DNA from 4 places in the Azonexus sp. MM2026_4 genome. Region 2 is predicted to be linked to each of the others. Evidence: predicted binding sites of a transcription regulator. Region 2 holds the regulator's gene; each other region holds the start of a gene.

Region 1 (4,192 bases), 2.0 Mb from region 2:
GCCGAAGACGGCTGAATCCTCGTGCAGCGAGGTTGACGCGACGTCGAAGTTTTCCTTGAAGTGCTGGGCGAAGAGCAGGCGGACGAACATCGTGCAGCCCTGGCCGCCGTGCACCAGCGGGATGCAGTCCTTGACGCCGATGCCGGCATACTGCGCGCCGGCCGGCTGACAGTCGTACATCGGGTTGATGATGCCGGCCCGCTCGCGCGGTACCAGCTTGACCTCGGCCGGCTTCTGCGCGGCAATGTCACAGGTAGTCATGATTTTTCCTTTTCTCGGCGGACGATCAATACAGGTGGTGATTCAGTTCGCGGTTGGTGGATTTGGTGATCACCGTTTCCACCAGGCGGGCCTTGAGACCGTCCATCAGTTGCTTGACCTCGGCTTTGGTGCTGCTGTTGATCCAGGGGAAACGCGCCCTGAAATCACGCACCACGATCACCGCGTCGGAGTAGAAGAGCTTTTCCAGCGGCGTCGTCCGCGCCGGCTGGCCGCCGGTGAGCAGGGTTTCCACCTGGCCGAGGACGCCGTCGATGTTTTCCTGACGGTCCCAGGTGCGGGAAAAGAACTGCCACAGGCAGCGTTCCTGGACGTAGTCGTACAGGTCGTCGAGTTTGTCTTCGAGCATCATGCGGCCTCCCGGATGCGTTCCGGCACCTGGTAGGGGTTGGCGTCGCGGATATCGACCGCGGCCAGGTGGCGGAGGGGGTTGTAGACCGCGTTGTACATGTCGCGGGCGAGATTGACGAAACCTTCGAAGCCCATGTACGGGCCGTTGTGGTAGGCGTGGCCATTGACGTAGGGAATGTGCAGCTTCTTCACCAGTTCGCCGACGCGCGGGCCGGTGAAGATGACGTCCGGCTTGACCAGGTCGATGATCTCGAAGAACTCCAGCTCGTTGCCGTCGTCGATGTAGTAGGTGCCTTCCTGGCCGCGCGCGATGACCTTCTCGAAGTCTTCTTCATGGCCGAACTTGGAGGACATGGCGACGACGTGCACGCCGAGGTCGTCCTCGACCGACTTGGTCCAGTGCCAGAGGCGCGGGCCGCCGGTCCAGATCGCCATCTTCTTGCCCTGCAGGCGTTCCTTGTACCAGTCGAGCTTCGGCTTCCACTTCGCTTCTTCCTCGGCGATCAGGGCTTCGCCCTTCTCTTCGATGCCGAAGAAGGCGCAGATTTTGCGGATGCCTTCGGCCATGTAGTTGAAGCCCCAGGAGTCGATGTCCAAGCGCGGGATGCCGTAGCGCTTCTTCAGTTCGTTGGCGATGTAGCCGGAGGAACGGGCGCAGTTCACCACGTTCAGCTTGGCCTGGTGCATGCAGCGCAGGTCGTCGTAGGTGCCGTTGCCGGTGAAGTGGGCGACGACCTGGATGCCGAGCTTGTCCCAGTAGGTTTGCAGCAACTGGGTGTCGCCCTGGATGTTGAAGTCGCCGATGAAGTTGATCGTGTATTCGCTGGTGATCTCCTTCTCCAGCGTGTTGACCTTCTCGTTGATCCAGCCGATGTTGAGCACGTGGTGGCCCTTCGACTGCGAGACGCCGGCGAAGCCCGGGCATTCGACGGTGAAGATATCGACGTCGGGACGCTCGCTCATCACCTTCTTGGTCACCGCCTTGATGTCGTCGCCGATCAGCGCCGTCGGGCAGGTGGTATAGACGATCATGCGCTTGATCTCGGGCATCTCGTCGAAGGCTTCGTTGATGCTCTGTTCCAGGCGCTTTTCACCACCGAACACGACATGCGATTCCTTCATGTCGGTTGACCACACGTACTTCATGTTGAAGTGGCCGTTGTCGGTCGGGTAGCGCTTGGTGTGCCAGGTGTCGTAGGCGCAGCCGAGCGGGCCGTGGATCATCTGGATGGTGTCCTTGAGCACGCCGCCGATCACCAGCTTGGCGCCGCAGAAGGCGCAGCCGCGTTCGGACAGGGTGCCGGGAATGGTGGCGGCGTTGGCGATGGGGAGGAACTCGCGGGTATCCTCGTTGGGCGCTTTGAGGTAGATGTGCTTCTCGCGCTCCGGAATGTCCTTGTCGCACTTCAAAAGGACCATGGGCATTTTCGTTCTCCTTGCAGAAGGAACCCCTTGCGGGGATCAGGGTTGGCTGCCAGTGCTTTGATTCGTCGGCAAACCTGTTCAGCAGGGAGCGTGCCAAGCCATTTTTTGGCGCCTTGCTGTTTTGCAAGTCATTGAAAATCAGCGATTTTTCCGGGTTTTCTCGATTTTGCGCGAGAGCGGCGACGGCTTCGCCAGGCGGCCGCCGGTTCGCCCGCGTACTTTCCTGGGTGAAGTGTTCTTGGGTGTTCAGGCGCGTACGCGCCGTGCCCGGCTCAACGCAGGTTGAAGACGACGGGAACGACGACCCAGGCGCTGACCGCCTCGCCGTCGCGCAGGGCGGGCGAGAAACGCCAGCGCGGCAGGGTTTCCAGCGCGGCGCGGTCAAGGCTTGCGTCGCCCGAGCTGGTGGCCAGGCTAAGCGTGGACACCGTGCCGTCGGCGGCGATCAGCACGCGGACCCGGACCTTGCCCTGGCGCGCCTGCTGGCGTGCCGTTTCCGGATAGGGCGGGCGCGGTGCGTAGCGCGCATACGGCAACTGGTCCGGCGACGGTGTGGCGCCGGCAGACGGGGTCGCGGCGGCGGCCTGCGGGGCGGCGCTGTCGCCGCTGGCGGGCGCTGTCGGCGCCTTGTCGCCGGTGGTTTCTGCAGGCGGTTCGGTGGGCGCCAGCGCGTCGGCCGCGGCCAGCGGCGGCGGTTTTGCCGCCGTTGGCAGGCGCTTTGCCGTAGGTGCGACGCGGCGGGCCGGCGTCGCCGGGGGGCTGGCGGTCGGTGCCACGCCCAGCGCCACCTCGATCGCCGGCGCTGGCGGCGGGGTGCCGGGCGGGGCGGCGCCAGGCCAGGCGAGGAGGATGCCATGCGCCAGCGACGAGGCCAGCAGCAGGCGGCCGAAAGGCGATGCCGCCGCCTTCATGGCGTGGCCAGCGCCGCGCCGGGTACGCAGAGGCGGGCGGGCTGCCCGTTGCGGCGGACGATTTCGTGGATTTCGGCGGCAATGCCGTAGGTCCGGTGCAGGTAGTCCTCGTTGATCACCTCGGCCGGCGGGCCGATCGTGCAAGCGCCGTGCCGGTCCAGCAAGAGCGCGCGCGTCGCGTGCAGCAGCGCGTGATCGGGATGGTGGGTGGTGAGCAGCACGGCGCGTTCGCCGTGCCGGACGAGGTCGCGGACCTGCGCCATGACCCGGGTCTGGTTGCCGTAATCGAGGTTGGCGGTCGGTTCGTCCATGACCAGGATCGGCGCCTCCTGCGCCAGTGCGCGGGCGATCAGCGCGAGCTGGCGTTCGCCGCCGCTGATCTCGGTACAGGCGGCGTCGGCGAGATGGGCGATGCCCAGCCGTTCGAGCGCCGCCGCGGCGATCCGCCGGTCGCCCGGGCCGGGCGCGGCGAAGCTGCCGAGGTGGGCGACGCGGCCCATGGCGACGACGTCGGCGACGGCGAACGGGAACGGCGGCGTGTGCGCCTGCGGCACGTAGGCGACGCGGCGGGCGAACTGCCGGCGCGACCAGCCGGCGACGTTGCTGCCAGCGATGCGGACCTCGCCGCCGAGCGCCGGCAGGAAGCCGAGCAGGGTCTTGAACAGCGTCGTCTTGCCGACGCCGTTGGGGCCGAGCAGGCACAGCAGTTCGCCGGCGGCGAGCGTGAAGGAGACGCCGGCGAGCACGGTGCGCCGGCCGTAGCCACAATGCAGTCGGTCGATTTCGAGCATCTTCGCCTTTCTCAGTGCCAGGCCTGCCGGCTGCGTTGCAGCAGGTAGAGGAAGAAGGGGGCGCCGATCACCGAAGTGACGATGCCGAGCGGAATCTCGACCGCGAACAGGGCGCGTGCCAGGTCGTCGACGGCGAGCAGGAAGGTGGCGCCGAGCAGCGCCGAGACCGGTAGCAGGCGGCGGTGGTCGGGGCCGACCAGCAACCGCGCGACGTGCGGGACGATCAGGCCGACCAGGCCGATGATGCCGCTGATCGCCACGGCGCCGGCGGTGACCAGCGTAGCGCCGACGATCACCAGGAAGCGCAGGCGGCCGGTCGCCAGGCCGAGGGCGCGCGCTTCCTCGTCGCCGAAACTGAGCACGTTCAGGGTCCAGCCCATGGCCAGCAGCAGGAGCATGCCGCCGAGCACCGGCAGCGCGGCCAGCGCCAGGTCG
Region 2 (4,192 bases):
TTCGTCCGGCGGGGATGACTGAACTGCGTCAGCGCGCCCTGCAGTTATTGGCCCGGCGCGAACATAGCCGGGCCGAGCTGCATGCCCGGTTGGCCGCCCAGGCCGAGTCCGGCGAGGCGCTGCTGGCGGTGCTCGATGCGCTGGAGCAGCAGGGGCTGCTGTCCGACGACCGCTATGCCAGGCAACGGGTGGTCGCCCGTGCCGGCCGCTATGGCAACGCCCGTCTGCGCCAGGAGTTGAAGCAGCGCGGTATCGGCGACAGCGAGATCGCGGCGGCGCTACCGGAGGCCGGCGACGAGCTGGAACGTTGCCGGGCGATCTGGGTCAGGAAGTTCGGCCAGCCGCCGGAATCTCCGGAAGAGCGTGCAAAACAGACGCGTTTCCTGCAGTATCGCGGCTTTTCCCATGAAGCGATCCGCCATGTCCTGCGTGGAGTCGAAGACGAATGAGCCTGCCGTCAGCCACCCTGTCCGCCCATAACCTGAAAAAGCGCTACAAGGCGCGGACTGTCGTCGAGGACGTTTCCTTCGCCGTCAGGTCGGGCGAGGTGGTCGGCCTGCTCGGTCCGAACGGCGCCGGCAAGACCACGTGTTTCTACATGGTCGTCGGTCTGGTGGTTGCCGATGGCGGCGAGGTCTATATCGACGAGGAGCGCTTGACCCATCAGGCGATGCATGCCCGGGCCCGCCTCGGACTGTCCTATCTGCCGCAGGAAGCATCGGTGTTCCGCAAGCTCAACGTCGAGGAAAACATCCAGGCGGTGCTGGAGTTGCAGAAGCTGACGCCGACCGAGATCGCCGCGCGGCTCGAGGAGTTGTTGAGCGAGCTGCATATCGGCCATGTCCGCCATGTCAATGCGGCGGCGCTTTCCGGCGGCGAGCGGCGGCGTGTCGAAATTGCCCGGGCGCTGGCGACCAATCCGCGTTTCATTCTGCTCGACGAACCTTTCGCCGGTGTCGATCCGATCGCCGTGCTGGAAATCCAGAAAATCATCCGTTTCCTCAAGGATCGCGGCATCGGTGTCCTGATTACCGACCACAATGTTCGCGAGACCCTCGGCATCTGCGATCACGCAGTGATCATCAACGCCGGTCACGTCCTGGCTTCCGGGCGGCCGGAAGAAATTGTCGACAATGAAAGCGTGCGCAAGGTATACCTTGGCGAACATTTCCGGCTTTGATTCCTACGTGACCAGACCATTCCCGCAATGAAACCGGCACTCCAGCTCAAACTCTCGCAACATCTCGCCCTGACGCCGCAGTTGCAGCAGTCGATCAAGCTGCTGCAACTGTCTACGGTCGAGATGCAGCAGGAGATCGAACGCTATCTGCTGGAAAACCCGATGCTGGAGCGCGACGACGACGGCCCGACCGAGTCGTATGCCGCCGCCCAGCAATTCGATTCGCCGGACAAGGCAAGCTCGGCAGAGACGGCAAGCCCACCGGAAAGTCACGAGGACGCTCAGGGCGAGCCGCCGATGACCCCGGACGACGTCGATGACGACCGCTGGTCGAGCGACGCCGGTACCTTCACCGGCGCCGGGCGTGACGAGGATGACGACAACGACCCGCAGGACAGTCACGCAGCCAATGTCAGCCTGCGCGAGCACCTCGGTTGGCAACTGGGAATGACCCAGATGTCGGAACGCGATCGCAGCCTGGTCCGTTTCCTGATCGAAGCGCTCGACGATGACGGTTATCTGGCGACGCCTCTCGATGAACTCTGGGAAACCCTGCCCGCCGAGTACGAAGTCGAACTCGAAGAGCTCGACATCGCCCTGCGCCACATCCAGAACTTCGATCCGACCGGTGTTGGCGCCCGCGATCTGCGCGAATGTCTGCTGCTGCAGCTCAAGGTCGAGGAAGATTGCGCCGAGCGGACGTTGGCCATGGCCATCGCCGACAAGCACCTGGAACTTCTGGCCGCCCGCGATTTTGCGCGGATTCGCCGACTCACCGGCTGTGACGACGAAATCCTCAAGGGCGCCCACGAACTGATCACCAGCCTCAATCCGCGGCCGGCCGCCGGCTATTCGCAGATCGAAGCGCGTTACATCACGCCCGATGTCATCGTCAAGAAACTCAAGGGCAAGTGGACGGCCTACATCAATCCGGACGCCTACCCTCGCCTGCGCATCAACCGCTTGTACGCGGAAATCCTCGCCAAGCAGCGGCGCGGCAACGGCAATCTGAGCGGCCAGTTGCAGGAAGCACGCTGGCTGATCAAGAACGTCCAGCAGCGTTTCGAGACCATCCACCGCGTCACCCAGGCCATCGTCGACCGCCAGCGCCAATTCTTCGAGCACGGCGAAGTCGCCATGCGGCCCCTGGTCCTGCGCGAGATTGCCGACCTGCTCGGCCTCCACGAATCGACCATTTCACGGGTGACCAGCCAGAAATACATGGCGACGCCGCGGGGAATTTTCGAGCTCAAATACTTCTTTGGCAGCCACGTATCCACCGATACTGGCGGTGCCTGTTCTGCCACCGCCATTCGTGCGCTGATCAAGCAATTGATTTCGGCGGAGGATGGCAAGAAGCCCTTGTCGGATAGTCAATTATCCGAAATACTAGGCCAGCAGGGAATCGTCGTTGCCCGACGCACGGTCGCCAAATACCGCGAATCGTTGAACATCCCGCCGGTCAATTTACGAAAGACCCTGTAGAGAGAGGAGAAAAAATGAATCTGCAAATCAGCGGTCATCATATTGAAGTTACCCCGGCCCTGCGCGAATACGTCGAGAACAAGCTCGAACCCGTTCTGCGTCACTTCGACAAGGTGACCGGCGTCAGCGTCGTGCTCTCGGTCGAGAAGCTCAAGCAGCAGGCTGAAGTTACCCTGCACGTGCCGGGCAAGGACATCCATGTCGAGGAAGCCGGCGACGATCTTTACGCAGCGATCGATGCCATGTTCGACAAGCTCGACCGCCAGGTCCAGAAGTACAAGCAGAAGGTGCAGGATCACCATCGCGGTGAGAAACCGTCGCAGCACCTTGAAGGCGAATAAGCCGGCCCTGACCGCAGCCATTCCCGGCTGCGGTCTTTTTGCTTCAACACTTTCCCATGACCCCCCTAGACAACATTCTGACTGCCGACCAGGTTCTGCTTGATTTGGATGCGAGCAGCAAGAAACGTGTTTTCGAACAGGCCGGGATGCTTTTCGAAGGTCGGCTCGGCATGGCCCGGACGCAGATTTTCGATAGCCTGTTTGCTCGCGAGAAGCTGGGCTCCACTGGCCTCGGTCAGGGCATCGCGATCCCGCATGGCCGCATCAAAGGCCTGAAACAGGCGGCCGGTGCACTAATCCGCCTGACCACACCGATTCCCTTCGATTCGCCGGACGGCCGCCCGGTCACCCTGCTATTCGTGTTGCTGGTGCCGGAGCAGGCGACCGAGGAGCATCTGCAGATCCTTTCCGAACTGGCGCAACGCTTCTCCGACCGGGCCTTCCGCGAAGCCCTGCTGGCGGCGCCCGACGTCGCAACCGTTCTCTCCCTGTTCAAGAAGTCCTGATTCCGCGCCGTGCGCCACATCAGCCTTGAACAGTTGTACCAGGACAACCGCGAGCAGTTGTTGTTCAACTGGGTAGTCGGCCAGCGTGCCGACCGTCGGGTCGAACTGAAGGCGGCGAGCAATTACGGCGCCGACGTCGTCGGCCACATCAACATCATTCACCCGGAACGCCTGCAGGTCATGGGGCAGGCCGAGTACGACTGGGCGATGCGGATCGGCGAACGCCGCTTCGGCCAGCTATTCAGCGATCTGTTGTCGGCCAGGACGCCGGCGATGATCGTTGCCGATGGACTCAAGCCGCCCGATTTCGTGCTCGAAGCCTGTCGGCAGGCCGATGTGCCGTTGATCCTTTCGCCCAAGCATTGTTCAGCGGTGATCGATCACCTGCGCATCTACCTTTCCGCTCGCCTCGCCGATACGGTCAGCCTGCACGGGGTATTCATGGACGTGCTCGGCATGGGCGTGCTGATCACCGGCGATTCCGGGGTCGGCAAGTCGGAACTGGCGCTCGAACTGATTTCCCGCGGCCACGGCCTGGTTGCCGACGACGTCGTCGAAATGGCGCGCATCGCGCCAACCACGATCGAGGGCCGTTGCCCCGGCATGCTGCGGGATTTCCTCGAGGTGCGCGGGCTCGGGCTGCTCAACATCCGTACCATCTTCGGCGAAACGGCGTCGCG
Region 3 (4,192 bases), 1.0 Mb from region 2:
TCAACATCATCAACAACACGAGCCAGGAAGGCGATCGCACCAACAACTACGTGCTTGCCCAGGGAGACATCCGTTTCAATCACGAATGGAGCCTGCTCGCGGGCGTCAGGCATGACCGTTTCAACGAATTCGGCGACGCGACGACGCCGCGTCTCTCGGTGCAGTACGCACCCGGCAACTGGCGATTCCGGGCCGGTTACGGCGAAGCCTTCCGCGCCCCCTCGGTGCTCGAACAATATGCCACCTTCCGCCGCGGCACCTTCCTGATCCTGGGGAACAGCACCCTGGAACCCGAAGAAAGCCGCAGTTTTGAACTGGCAGCCGGGTTTACGGGGAGCAATTTCAAGCTCGACCTGTCCGCCTATGAAACGCGCAGCAAGAACTTGATCACGACCATTTCGGCGCCCCGATTGCCAACCGATCCCTTCGGCGTGCTATCGCGTTCGGTGTACACCAATATCGGCAAGGTCACGATCAAAGGCATCGAGTTGAGCGGCGCCTGGCAGATCAGCCAGGCCTGGTCGCTGAAAGCCAGCTACGAGCATATCGATGCCCGCAACGACGAAACCGGCGACCGGCTGACCGGCAGACCCGGCAACATCGCGCGCATGGGAGTCCGTTTCGAGCAGGGCGGCTGGACGGCAGACCTGCAGGGGCGTTACTACTTCAATTACTACAACGCCCACAACACGATACGCGGCCTCAACCTCTCCAGCGATTACGGAACGACCGACCTCAAGGTCGGCTACCGCATCAACCCGCAGTTCTCGGTGGCGGCTGGCGTGACCAACCTGTTCGATCGCCAGGCACCGGACAACTGGGGTTCGATGTATTCGCTGGAAGACCCACCAAAGCGCTTCTTCTACGTGAGCGGCAGCTACCGCTTCTGATCCCTCGGCTCCTCCGTTCAGAAGATTAAGCGGAGGGTGCCACGGCGCCCTCCGTCTGCTGCAGCAACCCGCCACCAGCGCGGCGCATGCGGCATTCCTGACGAAAGCCGCTGCCGCTTCAGGCCGCCAGCGCCGTCCCCGAAACCGCCTTCGCCCACGGCGCCGGTTTCCTGACCGCGGCCCACACCGGGCTTTCCATCGACAGCGCCAGTTGGCGGGCGAGTTCGCTCATGCCGGCGTAGCCGGCATAGCCGAATTCGCGTTCCTGGTTGATGTCGAGGAAGGGAATGCGCGCCTTCAGTGCGGTGTACAGGTTGCGGCCGCCGGCGATCAGGATGTCGGCCTGATACTCGTGATAGGTCGACAACAGCGCCTTGGGGCTGCCGTCGTCGATCATCTTGGTGTCCTCGCCCATCAGTTCGCGGATGCGCGCCTTGTCCTCTTCGGTCGATTTCTTGGTACCGGTGGCGACCACCTTCATGCCGAGATCCTGCAGCGCCGAGACGATCGACCACGACTTGACGCCGCCGGTGTAGAGCAGAACGCGCTTGTCCTTGAGGCGGGCGCGCCAGGGTTCGAGGGCGGCGTGCGCCTTGGCTTCCTCGCGGGCGATCACCGCCTCGGTACGGGCGATCAGCTCGGGATCGCCGATCAGCCGGGCGAAATCGCGCAACGCATTGGAGACGTCCTGGACGCCGTAGAAGCTGCCTTCGAAATACGGCTGGCCGTAGTTTTCCTGCATCTTGCGCGCCACGTTGAGCAGCGCCTTGGCGCAGACGACCATGTTCACCTTCGCCCGATGCATGGTCTGCACTTCGTGGAAGCGGGCGTCGCCGGACAGCGTGCACAGGATGCGGTAGCCGAGTTCGTCGAACAGCGGCGCGACGTGCCAGAACTCGCCGGCGATGTTGTATTCGCCGATCAGGTTGATGTCATAGGTCGGCAGGCCGTCCGGGCGCGGCTTCGCCGGTTCCGGTTCGCGCGTGCCGATGACGTGCTTGAACATCGCCTCGCCGGCCAGCCGGTTGCCGAGGTTCTTGGTACCGTAGAAACCGGCCGCATCGACCGGCACCACCGGCACGCCCCAGCGCTCGGCGGCGGCCTTGCAGACCGCCTCGATGTCGTCGCCGATCAGTGCGGTGACGCAGGTGTTGTAGATGAAGACGGCGGCCGGCGCATAGCTGTCGACGGCCTGCTTGATCGCATGGAACAGGCGTTTCTCGCTGCGCCCCATGACGACGTCGGTTTCCGACAGGTCGGTGGTCATGCCGATCTTGTACAGGGTGACGCCCGAGGAGCGCGCGCCACGGTTGTCCCACGAGGAACCGGCGCAGGCGATCGGCCCGTGCACGATGTGGGCGACGTCGGCAATCGGCAGCAACGCGATCTGGGCGCCGTCGAAGGCGCAACCGCCAGCCGTGGCGCCGGGCTTGGGCTTGGCACAGCCCGACTTTTCCTTGTGGTTGTGGCTGCAGGCGGGCTCGTCGAGCAGGGCCTGGATTTCGCTGGTTTTCATGCGCATCTCCGGTAGTCCGCAGACTACTCAGCAAGATGGGTGCCACCAGCCAAGTCACTGATTTTTCGTAAAAACCTAGAAAAACGGGCTTGTCGCCTTTACGACAAGCCCGTCCCGTTCAGACGCGCAGGCTGGCGCCGAGCTTTTCCAGCAGCTTGGGACCGAGCCCCTTGACCCGCAGCAGGTCGGCGACGCTGGCGTAAGGACGACCGGCGACGATGGCGGCCGCGACCGCGCGGCTGAGCCCCTTGAGCGCGGCCAGTTCATCGACGCTCGCCGCATTGACCGAGAGCGTGGCCGGCTGCACCGCGGCAGCCGGCGCTTTCGCCGCGGCCTTCTTCGCCACCGGCTTGGCCGGCGACGCGGCCGGTGCCGGCGCCAGCGACGGGACAGCGGCAGCGGTGGCGATGGCAGCGCTGTCAGCGGTGGTCGCAGCAGCGGCAGCGGATGCCGCGACAGCTACGACCGGCAGATTGCGGTAATCGCGCGTCAGGTAGCCGGCCGCCGTCCACTCGCGCAGCATCACGGTCAGCGCCGCGTCGCTGGCGCCGACTGCCGGCACCGTGTAGCGGCAATCGGTCCATGCCTCGCCACCGGCCAGCCGGCCGAGGATCAGGCTGGCCACCGGGGTGCCGGTCCAGGCGCCGCCGGCGTAGGGCGTCGTCAGCGCCCACACCTCGAGGGCCAGGGTGCCGCTGAGGTTGTCGGCGGAGCGCGGATTGGCGATGCGGTCGACGGAAATTTCGGCGGTGCCGTCGGCGACCCGGCAGGCAACGGCGCCTTCCAGCGTCGGCTGGGCGAAAGACTGCGGCGCCGGATAGATCGCCAGGTCGCGCACCTCGACGCTGCCGTCGGCATCGCCGGCAACCAGCATCAGCGCCATGGTGAAGGCGTCTGGCCCGGCCGGCGGCAGGGCGGCGACGCAGGCATCGACATTGAAACAGCCGGGCAGCGGCTGCAGCGGAAATTCGGCGACCTTGACGCCGGCCGGCGCGCGGTCGGCAAAGCCGGCGCCGCTCGCCCACAACTGCAGCGACCAGTGGCTGCCGTCCTGCAGATCGCTGGCGGCGAGCGTCACTTCGGCGTTGAGATGAACGCTGTCGCCGGCAAAGCGATAGCCATGGTTGGCACCGAGGGCGGTAGCCGGGGACGGGATTGCGGACACGGTCTTCTCCGAGGAAAAAAGCCGCGCATTATAGGCCGCAAAATATTTAAATCAATCAATCGCTTACGATAATTTTTATGCACAACGAAGGTGCATGCCAGGCGGATTTCTGTCGCAAAAACGACAAGCCGCCCATGACGGGCGGCTGGCCTTGGCGTCGGAACGGCGCAGCGCGCCGGCGCTATCAGATCACCAGTTGTGTCCCCAGTTCGACGACCCGGTTGGTCGGAATGTGGAAGAAATCGCTGGCGCTGGTGGCGTTCTTCGACATCAGCGCGAACAGGCGCGCACGCAGCGGCGTGAAGCGCTGGGTCAGCGCCGGCACGATGGTCTCGCGGGACAGGTAAAAGGTCGTTTCCATCAGGTCGAAACGCTCGCCCAGGCGCTTGCACTGGTCGAGCGCGCCGGGCACGTCGGGACTTTCCATGAAGCCGTAGCGGATCACCACGCGCATGAAGCCCTTGCCCATGCGGTGCAGGTAGATCCGCTCGAAATCGTTGACGTAGGGCGTATCCGCCGTCTGCACCGTGGTCAGCACCACCCGCTCGTGGAGGATCTGGTTGTGCTTGAGGTTGTGCAGCAGCGCCGCCGGCACGCCGACCTTGGAGCTGGTCAGGAAGA
Region 4 (4,192 bases), 1.1 Mb from region 2:
TTTTCGACATCTCGGAACCGGGGGCGAGCGCCTGGTTGGCCCTGGCGTCGAACCTGCCGCTTGTTGATTTGGCGTATTCCCCAGTGCGGATGATCTCGCCGGGCTGGCGTCAATCGCCGTCGTCAAACTCCACGCCATGCAGCGAAGGGCCCGGATTGCCGCCAGCGGAACTCGAAAAGTCGCGCTTTGCGGCTGCCAGCTTCACCCCGTACTGGCGTTCGAAGTCCCGGCGGCTGCGCCACTCCCTGAGCTGCAGGAAAAGCCCGAGCAGCAGTGCGGCCAGGCAGGACGCGCATTTCTGCGCTGGTGGTGGCGGTTCGGGACGGTTCATGGCGCGCCGCCGGGTGACCCGGTCAGGGGGCGGGCGTTGTTTCGGTCGGGCTTGTCGGTACGGCGAGTCGGGCAATGGCGCCCGCCTTGGCGACGAGCGCGCCGGCAATGAACAACTCGGTGACCGAGACGGCGAGCTCGAGTTTGAGGTCGGCCGTCAGGGAAGCGAAGGATGAGTTGATCTCCGCAAACAGGAAGGCGCGATACAGAACCCAGACCACGCTGGGCAGGGCTTTCGCTGCCAGCCACAGACCGAGCAGGGCGATGCCGACCCGGGCCAGTTCGTGGCCCCGCACCGACAGTCTGTTGTCATGCACGGTGCGGGGGACGATGGTGTGGGCGACGACCATGGGGCAAAACCAGAGCCATGCGGCGAAAAGCAGGAAAAGCCCACCGACGAAATAGCGGCCGTACTGAACCGAGGGGCTTGTCTCCAGCGTCGATGGAAAGGTGGTGAAGTAGGCGAGACTGGACAGGATCAGCCATACGGCAAACAGCCTGACAGCGGTACCGACGAGTTGTTGCGGAGTCATGAAATCCTCGGAAAAGGCAGGGACAGTTGAGCCCCGTGTTGCACGCAGGGGGCTGTACTGACCAATGTCGTAGTGATTTCAGCATCATATCCGGTTAAGCTGGACCGCATACTTCCGATCCGAAGGGGATATCTCATGCGCCACGGTCAACCACGAGCTAGCGCTTCATCCGGCGGCGATCTGGCGCAGTACGCCGATACCATTGCCCGGATGCAGCGGGCCCTGCATCGCATTTACGCCAACAAGAAGGCGATCAGCGAAAGTCTTCTGCGGTCTGCTGCCGCCTTGCGCACGATTTCGGCGGCAGGGGGCAGTCGTCGCAGCAATCCCGAGTCGTCGTCCTGCCGACGGCAAGGCAGCAGCGCCGGTCCGGCTGCTTGAGGCAGCAAATGGCACGGCGCGGCAGGTGACGCCGGCTACCTCCCCTACGCCTGAGTCGCAGAAACTCTGGACTATCCGCGCCGGAATGGCGGGGTACTGGCTGCCGCGGCCGATGCGCTGCGCTGGTGCATTGTTCGTCATCGGGTTTGTCGGGTTTGCGACAGATTAATGATTAGCAAGTTGTTGTTTTGATTGTGTTGTTTTCTTGGCGCGTTCATTGCTTTGAGGTGGGCAATCTCTGAGGAGCGATGCTCATATGGCCGAAATCATCCAATCGAAGAAGGCGCTGGCGGTGAATCCGTTGAAGGTGAGCCAGCCGGTCGGCGCGTCGCTGGCATTTCTCGGGCTCAACCGCAGCCTGCCGCTGATGCATGGCTCGCAGGGCTGCACGGCCTTCGGCAAAGTGTTCTTCGTGCGCCATTTCCGCGAGCCGATCCCGCTGCAGACGACGGCGATGGACCAGGTGTCGTCGATCATGGGCGCCGACGAGAACGTGGTCGAGGCCTTGCGTACGCTTTCCGACAAGAGCAAACCGGACATCATCGGCCTGGTGACGACCGGTCTCTCCGAGACGCAGGGCACCGATATCCTGCGCACGGTCAAGGAATTCCGCGCCGCCCACCCGGAATTCGACGGCGTGGCGGTGGTCCCGGTCAATACGCCGGATTACCTGGGCTGCCTGGAGAGCGGCTTCGCGCTGGCGGTCGAGGCGCTGATCCGGACGCTGGTGCCGGCGAGCGATTGCGCCGGGCGGCGGCCGAAGCAGGTCAATGTGCTGGCCTCGGCGATGCTGACGCCGGGCGACATCGAGGCGATCAAGGAGTGGATCGAGGCTTTCGGCCTGCGCCCGGTGGTGGTCCCGGACATCGGCGATTCGCTCGACGGCCACCTGGTCGAGGCCGAGTATTCGGCGCTCACCATCGGCGGCACGCCGCGCGTCGAGATCGAGGCGCTGGGCGAGTCGGCGGCGACCCTGGTGGTCGGGCCGTCGCTGGCCAAGGCCGCTGACATTCTCAAGGAACGCACCGGCGTTCCCGATTTCCGCTTCACCGGCCTGATGGGGCTCGACGATTGCGATGCCTTCACCCAGGCGCTGGCGGAGATTTCCGGGCGCGAGGTGCCGGCGAAGGTGGAGCGGCAGCGCGCCCAGTTGCAGGACGCGATGGTCGACAGCCATTTCATGCTCGGTTTCGCGCGCATCGCGCTCGCCGCCGATCCCGACCTGCTCGGCATGCAGGTGCGTTTCCTGAGCGGCATGGGCGCCGAGGTGGTGGCGGCGGTCAGCCCGCATCGTCACGAAAGCCTCGCCGCGCTGCCGCTCGCCAAGGTCATCGTCGGCGATCTGGAAGACATGGAAGTGGCGGCGCGCGCCGGCGGTGCGCAACTGGTGATCGCCAACTCGCACGCGGTGGATACCGCGCGCCGGCTCGCTCTGCCGCTGCTCCGGGCCGGCTTCCCGCAGTACGACACGATGGGCGGTTACGCCCGTACCTGGGTGGGTTACCGCGGTTCGCGGCAGGCCCTGTTCGATATCGCCAACCTGATGCTGGGACAACACCATGAACTCGAAGCCTATCGTTCTTTCTACTGGAGCGACGACCGCGATGGCGTCGGACAGCGCCATGTCGTCACGTCGTCTGCAACTGGTCTGGTCCATTAAGCAGGCGCCGCAGGCCGTGTTGCGCGTTGCCTTCGCCTCCACCGACCGGACCCGGGTCAACCAGCACTTCGGCGCCGCCGAGGGTTTCGCCGTCTATGACGTGACGCCGGACAAGGCGACGCTGGTCGGCGTCGCCGAATTCGCCGAGGAGGCGATGGACGGCAACGAGGACAAGCTGCTGGCCAAGGTCGGCTACCTGTCCGGCTGCGCCGCGGTCTATGTGATGGCGATCGGCGCCTCGGCGATCAAGAAGCTGCTGGCCGCCGGCATCCAGCCGATCCGCGTCGGCGAGGTCGATGCCATCGACGACCTGCTGGTCGAGATTTCCGGCGCCATGCGCGACGGCGGCGTGCCCTGGATCGATCGCGCGCTGGCCGCGCAACGCAAGGACAACGACCGCTTTGCGGCGATGGAAGACGAGGGGTGGCAGGGATGAGCGCGCTCCTTGAACACCGCGGCGTCGTGCAGCGGGTAGCCGACGGCAAGGCCGTCATCGCCATGGAAACGAGCGGCTGTTCGTCCTGCGGTCACGGCGGCAGTTGCGGCATCGGCAAGATGGCGGCGGGGCGCCCGGCGACCCTGCTGACGCTGCCGACGAGCGAGGAATTGCGGCCGGGCGACGTGGTCGCCGTCGTGCTGCCGCAAAGCCGCCTGACCACCTCGGCGCTGCTCGGCTACCTGTTTCCGGCGCTCGCCATGCTGATCGGCGCCGGGCTCGGCACCAGTTTCGACGGCAGCGACGGCGGCACGGCGATCGGCGCCATGCTCGGTTTCCTGATCGCCATCGTCCTCGCCCGCCTGGTCATCGGCCTGCTGCCCGGGCTGATGCCGGCACCGCAACTGCTGGCCCGGCCCCAACCCGCAAGAATTTCCCCCAAGGAGTTTCACCATGAGCACTGATCCGATTTTCGAGACCGACTTCATCAAGGAGATGGCGCGCCAGATGCGCGCGTTGGACACCTACGGCACCTACAGCGGCTGGACCGTCGAACAGATCCTCGACCCCTTCGTCCTGACCAAGGAACGCAAGGCGGGCATTCCGCTGATCGGCGACCCGGACGACGAGACGATCTCGCGCGTCAAGGCCTTCTACAACGCGATTGCCGTGCTGATCGAGAAGGAATGCAAGCTGCTGGCGGTGCCGCTGGTGCACCTGACGCACGAAGGTTTCGGCCGCGCCCTGATCACCGTCGGCAAGCTGGTCGCCGTCGACAAGACCTTGCGCGACGTGCATCGCTTCGGCTTCGCCAGCCTGTCCAAAATGAAGGACGAAGCCGACAAGCTGCTC

What was found. Region 2 encodes sigma-54, which starts transcription at its own class of promoters, with help from an activator protein. Its sites were predicted from a motif close to TGGCACGCTTNCTGCTNA; they were not measured.
Region 1: a site for sigma-54 is predicted at 2,134-2,151, ahead of vnfD (nitrogenase vanadium-iron protein, alpha chain). Genes of this name have one in related genera too.
Region 3: a site for sigma-54 is predicted at 2,434-2,451, ahead of nifE (nitrogenase iron-molybdenum cofactor biosynthesis protein NifE). Genes of this name have one in related genera too.
Region 4: a site for sigma-54 is predicted at 1,451-1,468, ahead of nifN (nitrogenase iron-molybdenum cofactor biosynthesis protein NifN). Genes of this name have one in related genera too.

Annotation. Positions count from the first base shown of each region.
Region 1 covers NZ_CM148380.1:215,370-219,561, forward strand. Annotated here, with positions in the region: gene vnfK (V-containing nitrogenase subunit beta) at 1-261, opposite strand, end outside; gene vnfG (V-containing nitrogenase subunit delta) at 287-631, opposite strand; gene vnfD (nitrogenase vanadium-iron protein, alpha chain) at 628-2,055, opposite strand; gene AC0KWY_RS00970 (energy transducer TonB) at 2,328-2,966, opposite strand; gene AC0KWY_RS00975 (ABC transporter ATP-binding protein) at 2,963-3,757, opposite strand; gene AC0KWY_RS00980 (FecCD family ABC transporter permease) at 3,769-4,192, opposite strand, start outside.
Region 2 covers NZ_CM148380.1:2,917,315-2,921,506, reverse strand. Annotated here, with positions in the region: gene recA (recombinase RecA) at 1-22, shown strand, start outside; gene recX (recombination regulator RecX) at 15-449, shown strand; gene lptB (LPS export ABC transporter ATP-binding protein) at 446-1,180, shown strand; gene AC0KWY_RS13770 (RNA polymerase factor sigma-54) at 1,208-2,665, shown strand; gene hpf (ribosome hibernation-promoting factor, HPF/YfiA family) at 2,680-3,006, shown strand; gene ptsN (PTS IIA-like nitrogen regulatory protein PtsN) at 3,063-3,512, shown strand; gene hprK (HPr(Ser) kinase/phosphatase) at 3,522-4,192, shown strand, end outside.
Region 3 covers NZ_CM148380.1:1,873,875-1,878,066, forward strand. Annotated here, with positions in the region: gene AC0KWY_RS08635 (TonB-dependent receptor plug domain-containing protein) at 1-890, shown strand, start outside; gene nifE (nitrogenase iron-molybdenum cofactor biosynthesis protein NifE) at 1,009-2,406, opposite strand; gene AC0KWY_RS08645 (ComEA family DNA-binding protein) at 2,525-3,571, opposite strand; gene AC0KWY_RS08650 (potassium transporter Kup) at 3,756-4,192, opposite strand, start outside.
Region 4 covers NZ_CM148380.1:1,860,270-1,864,461, reverse strand. Annotated here, with positions in the region: gene AC0KWY_RS08585 (hypothetical protein) at 110-331, opposite strand; gene AC0KWY_RS08580 (hypothetical protein) at 354-863, opposite strand; gene AC0KWY_RS08575 (hypothetical protein) at 999-1,244, shown strand; gene nifN (nitrogenase iron-molybdenum cofactor biosynthesis protein NifN) at 1,501-2,904, shown strand; gene AC0KWY_RS08565 (NifB/NifX family molybdenum-iron cluster-binding protein) at 2,867-3,340, shown strand; gene AC0KWY_RS08560 (SoxR reducing system RseC family protein) at 3,337-3,804, shown strand; gene AC0KWY_RS08555 (NifX-associated nitrogen fixation protein) at 3,794-4,192, shown strand, end outside.